2 linked regions of the Ammoniphilus sp. CFH 90114 genome follow. Each later gene encodes a partner of the first gene's protein in a complex. Links are inferred from orthologs where the notes say so. Each region holds a gene or a part of one and is shown on either strand. Other genes may lie near its edges.

The links.
Region 2: rny (region 1) and pfkA share a complex: the UniProt entries of both Bacillus subtilis proteins name them as parts of the possible RNA degradosome complex. The link is inferred for Ammoniphilus sp. CFH 90114 from one-to-one orthologs.

The regions. Positions count from the first base shown.
Region 1 is NZ_SDLI01000001.1:566,510-569,417, forward strand. Bases 43-2,908 are described here. They hold rny (ribonuclease Y), read left to right. Parts: upstream 43-634; coding sequence 635-2,182; downstream 2,183-2,908. Other genes in these bases: EIZ39_RS02960 (RecX family transcriptional regulator), read left to right, coding at 43-360; EIZ39_RS02970 (TIGR00282 family metallophosphoesterase), read left to right, coding at 2,319-2,908. Also shown: more of EIZ39_RS02960, read left to right, coding at 1-42. UniProt on the Bacillus subtilis protein: Endoribonuclease that initiates mRNA decay. Initiates the decay of all SAM-dependent riboswitches, such as yitJ riboswitch. Involved in processing of the gapA operon mRNA, it cleaves between cggR and gapA.
Region 2 is NZ_SDLI01000008.1:58,452-61,485, reverse strand. What follows is about bases 1-2,992. They hold pfkA (6-phosphofructokinase), read left to right. Parts: upstream 1-1,012; coding sequence 1,013-1,972; downstream 1,973-2,992. Other genes in these bases: pyk (pyruvate kinase), read left to right, coding at 1,990-2,992; EIZ39_RS17640 (ROK family glucokinase), read left to right, coding at 36-1,016. Outside these bases: more of pyk, read left to right, coding at 2,993-3,034. UniProt on the Bacillus subtilis protein: Catalyzes the phosphorylation of D-fructose 6-phosphate to fructose 1,6-bisphosphate by ATP, the first committing step of glycolysis.

The sequences.
Region 1 (2,908 bases):
ATTGATGGTATCATAAGTTATTTACAAGATAAAAAATATCTAGATGATCAATCCTATGCTCTTCAATGGGTGGAGGAAAGAAAGAGGCTAAAGCCACGGGGAAGAAGCCTACTCCGGATGGAATTGATTCAACGTGGTATAGATGATCATTTGGCTGATCAAGCGCTTGAAGACCAACTCACTGGTCAAGAAGAAAGAGAAATGATTGAGAACTGGATTTATAAGAAATGTAGTCAAAAGAAATTTCCCAATCTCTATGAAATGAAAAAAAGAATAGTTCCATTTTTACAAAGGAAGGGTTTTCCATTGGATTTGATTTTAGAGGTAGTTCATACTGTTGGAGAGGACTTTCTAGAATAAGTTTATGTGTTAGTGAGGGTCCCAAGTGTAGCTCATCCTAGCTCACCTCATGATAATTAGTTAGTAATTTCTTGACAATGTTCACTTTCTATCAGTAAAATAAAAAGGTATATTCACCTTTACTCTTTTTTATAACTACTGTAAGATGCAAATTGATTTTTAGAACACTTCTATTTGAGTCCCTTATGGACAATTATTTCTAAAATTCAATGAGAAAGTTTATGTGTAAATTGAAAAATGACTTTAAGACCCAGGTGCAGGGAGGTGACAACAGATGGATCTACTAAGTATTGGAGGAATTACCATTCTGCTTGCATCCACGGCGGTCGGAGTCGGTATCGGTTATCTAATTCGAAAGTCCATAGCAGAAGCCAAGATCTCAAGTGCAGAAGAAGCTGCTAAGCAGATTCTTGATCAGGCGGGGAAGGAAGCTGAAGCGCTTAAGAAAGAGAAAATTCTTGAAGCGAAGGACGAGGTGCATAAAGTCCGCACCGAAGCAGAGAAAGAGAATCGTGAAAGACGAAATGAGGTTCAGCGTTTAGAAAAACGTGTCCTGCAAAAGGAAGAAACTCTAGACCGCAAATTGGATAATTTTGAGAGGAAAGAAGTCGAACTTGAAAAAAGAGACCGAGCTATCTCAGAATTGCAAAGCAAAGTGGAAGAACTTTATAATACTCAGAAAGTTGAACTAGAGAGGATATCGGGACTAACAAGAGAAGAAGCGAAGTCCATTATCCTATCTCAAGTTGAGAGTGAAGTTAAGCACGAGTGTGCGATACTCGTAAAAGACATTGAACAAAAGTCTAAAGAAGAAGCTGACAAGCGGGCAAGAGAGATCATTACAACGGCTATTCAGCGTTGTGCAGCTGATCATGTGGCCGAAACAACCGTATCTGTTGTGTCTCTACCGAACGATGAGATGAAGGGAAGAATTATCGGAAGAGAAGGTCGAAATATACGTGCCCTTGAGACATTGACTGGAATTGACTTAATTATTGATGACACACCAGAAGCGGTTATATTATCAGGCTTCGACCCAATTCGGAGGGAAATTGCTAAGTCTGCTCTCGAGAAGCTTGTAGCTGATGGGCGTATTCACCCAGCACGTATTGAAGAAATGGTTGAAAAGTCTAGACGTGAAGTGGATGAGCGAATTCGAGAATATGGAGAACAAGCTACCTTTGAGACGGGAGTCCATGGATTACACCCTGATTTAATTAAGATCATGGGTCGATTAAGATATCGTACAAGTTATGGTCAGAACGTGCTTAAGCATTCTATTGAAGTTGCTCATTTATGCGGATTGATGGCAGCCGAGCTTGGTGAAGATATCATCCTTGCTAAGCGTGCTGGTTTGTTACACGATATCGGTAAAGCAATTGACCATGAGGTGGAAGGATCTCATGTGGAAATTGGTGTAGAATTAGCCAAGAAGTATAATGAACACCCTCATGTCATTAATGCGATTGCTTCCCACCATGGAGATGTGGAGGCTGATAATGTTATTGCCATGTTGGTAGCTGCTGCTGATGCTCTTTCTGCGGCAAGACCAGGAGCGAGAAGAGAGACGCTTGAAACTTACATCAAGAGACTCGAGAAGCTTGAAGAAATCTCAGAATCCTTTGATGGGGTGGAGAAGTCGTATGCGATCCAGGCAGGACGTGAAGTCCGTATTATGGTGAAGCCAGAGGTTGTAGATGATTTGGAAGCACATCGATTGGCAAGAGAGATTACTAAGCAAATTGAAAGTGAATTGGATTATCCTGGCCATATTAAGGTAACGGTTATTCGTGAAACAAGAGCTGTTGAATATGCAAAATAAAGTGGCTAAGAGCCACTTTATTTTTTTGGTCTATTAGCGTTTGCGAAAAATTTATAAATATTTATAGGGCTGCCCAATGTGGTTAACCTTAGAATAAACAGAAAAAAGAAGGAAAATGATAAACTGAGGTGAAGCCATGAGAATACTATTTATCGGAGATATAGTTGGGAAAGGTGGAAGGGATACGCTTATTGAGTACCTTCCTAAGTTGAAAAGAAAATATCAACCATTGTTTACTGTGGTAAACGGAGAGAATGCTGCTGGTGGCAGAGGTATAACGGGCACGATTGCAAAATCATTTTATGAAGTTGGTGTCCAAGTGATAACCATGGGTAACCACACATGGGATAATAAGGAAATATTTGAATTCATCGATAATGAAACGAAGATAGTGCGCCCAGCTAATTATCCTCCGGAAACACCAGGTGCTGGGTATACTTATATCAAATCTAATCAATATGAGTTAGCCGTTGTAAACCTGATGGGAAGAACCTTCCTTCCTCCTCTCGATTGTCCTTTCCGTGTTGCAGAAGAACTCATTCAAAAGATAAAGCAACGTACTCCATATATTTTTGTTGACTTTCATGCGGAGGCAACTTCAGAGAAGCAGGCTATGGGATGGTTTCTTGATGGAAAGGTGTCAGCTGTTATAGGGACTCATACCCATGTGCAAACAGGGGATCCTAGGATATTGCCTAAAGGAACAGCTTACCTCACGGATGTAGG
Region 2 (3,034 bases), on another replicon or contig:
GGGACATTTTTTGTCCATTTGACAAGGAGTCTTCTATGGACCAAAAGTATTATGCTGGTATTGATTTAGGTGGCACCTCCATCAAGATGGGGATTTGCACCGAGACCGGGCAGTCTGTTCGCGAATTAGAAAGACCTACCCCGCAAGGACATTATAAGGATGTACTAGAAGTTTTCCAAGAGATGATTCATCAGCTGGTTTCTGAGGCTCAGATCTCTCTGGATACGGTGAAGGGTGTAGGGGTTGGTGTACCAGCTTTGCTTGATATAGAGAAGGGTTATATTTATGAAATTGTAAACTTAGGGTGGAAGAATGTATCCCTTAAAGAGGAATTAGAAGTGTTACTTGGTCTTCCTTGCTATGTCGATAATGATGCCAATACAGCTGCGCTAGGGGAGATGTGGCAAGGGGCAGGTGTAGGCGCTCGCCATCTGATCTGCATTACGGTCGGTACAGGGATAGGCGGAGGGCTCATTCTTAATGGAGATATTTATCACGGGGCTATTGGCTTAGCGGGTGAGATTGGTCACGTCACCGTTCGAGCGGACGAAGGGCAACGATGCAATTGTGGCAAGATGGGTTGTTTAGAAACTGAGACTTCTGCTACGGCTATGACTTATTATGGGCGTAAGATAGCTGAAGCAGGAGAATCTCCTCCTTTGGCTGAAGTTCTCAAGAATACAGGAGCGATTACGGCGAAGGATGTCATTGATGTCGCTAGACAAGGGGATCAAGCCGCCCAGAAGATTCTCGACCAAGTGGGGTATTATCTCGGGCTCTCTCTTGCCCAATTATCCAATGTATTGAATCCCGAGAAGATTGTTATTGGTGGAGGCGTATCAAAGGCAGGAGACTTCTTCATGGAACCAATTCGTAAGAACTTTAAGAAGTATGCATTATCGAAAGTAAGTGAAACTGCCGAAATTGTCCCGGCTAAGCTTGGAAATCGAGCGGGATGGCTTGGAGCCGCATGGCTTGTCCATCGCAATGTTTCGAATGGGGGGAGTTTATCATGAAGAAAATCGCTGTACTCACTAGCGGAGGAGATGCCCCGGGAATGAATCCGGCCATTCGAGCCGTTGTCCGTCGAGGGATCTTTCAGGGGTTAAGCGTATTTGGAGTCCAGCATGGCTATGACGGGCTAATGCGAGGGGATTACATCCCCATGGACTTAGGTAGTGTAGGGGACATAATACATCGTGGTGGAACCATTTTGCGCAGTGCTCGCAGTGAAGAATTTAGAACTCCAGAAGGACAACAGAAGGCTCTTCATCGAATGAGAGAGTCCGAAATTGACGGGTTGATTGTCATCGGTGGAGACGGATCTTTCCGTGGAGCAGAGAAGTTGACAGCACAAGGCTTCCCGACGATAGGGATTCCAGGAACTATTGATAATGATATTGCAGGAACGGACTATACCATTGGGTTTGATACAGCTGTCAATACGGTTGTCGATGCCATTGATAAAATAAGAGATACGGCTTCTTCTCATGAACGCACCTATATCATTGAGGTTATGGGTAGAGATGCAGGGGACATTGCCTTATGGTCTGGCCTCTGTGTCGGAGCCGAATCGATTATTATCCCGGAAGCGGAGACGGATATGGATGATGTCATCCTTCGTTTAGAGCAAGGAAATCGCCGCGGGAAAAAGCATAGTATCATTGTTGTAGCAGAAGGGGTAAGCAGTGGTTCAGATATTGCAAAAATTATTCAGGATCGGACCGGCTTAGAAACGCGAGTTACTGTCCTCGGTCACTTGCAACGTGGGGGATCCCCATCCGCTTACGATCGAATGATGGCCAGTCAGATGGGAGCGAAAGCTGTTGACCTCCTCTTAGAAGGTCAAAAGGGAGTAATGGTTGGTCTAAAGGGCGGCCAGCTCATTCATGCCCCATTCGGGGAAGCTGCCAAGGACAAGCATACGATTGACATGTCAAAATACCATCTAGCAAGAAGTCTTTCCATATAAACAAATGAGGTGAAGGGATGAGAAGAACTAAGATTGTTTGTACAATTGGACCAGCCAGTGAACAGCCTGAAACGCTAAAGAAATTAATCCTTGCAGGAATGAATGTAGCTCGATTAAATTTTTCTCACGGCTCTCATGAGGAGCATGAGGTTAGAATCGACCGTATTCGCGAAGTGGCTAAGGAATTAGGAAAGAATGTCGCTATTATGCTCGATACGAAAGGACCTGAGATTCGTACGGGAATCCTTGCAGAGGGTCAAGTTACTTTAGTAACAGGGGATCACTTCATCCTTACTACTGAGCAGATCGAAGGTAACCAGGAAAAAGTCAGTGTGACCTATGATCAACTCCCACGGGATGTGCATGTAGGTGCGACCATCTTAATTGATGACGGATTAATTGAACTGAAAGTGGAAGAGATTCGAGCAAAAGAAGTACTTTGTCGTGTAGTAGACGGAGGGTTGTTGAAGAATCGCAAGGGTGTCAATCTGCCAAAGATTGCAGTTAACCTTCCAAGTATTACAGAAAAAGATGTATCTGACATTAATTTTGGTATTCGCAAACGAGTGGATTTTATTGCGGCTTCCTTTGTACGTAAAGCTTCCGACGTCCTGCAAATTCGTCAAATGTTAGAGGAGCAGGGGGCGAACATCGCCATTATTGCTAAAATTGAGAACGAGGAAGGTGTGTTAAACTCCGACGAGATTCTTGGGGTAGCTGATGGTTTAATGGTGGCTCGTGGTGATCTAGGGGTCGAAATTCCTGCGGAGGAAGTACCTCTAGTCCAAAAGAAATTAATAAGCAACTGCAATCGCCTAGGAAAACCGGTTATTACCGCTACTCAGATGTTGGATTCAATGCAGAACAATCCCCGCCCTACTCGCGCCGAAGCAAGTGATGTTGCCAATGCAATTTTTGACGGTACAGATGCGATTATGTTATCTGGGGAGACAGCAGCAGGAAAATATCCAGTGGAGTCGGTGGAGACAATGGATCGCATCGCTCGAAGCGCTGAGTCGTCGGCCATGTACAGAGAACGCGTTCTGCAGCCGTACCAGTCGG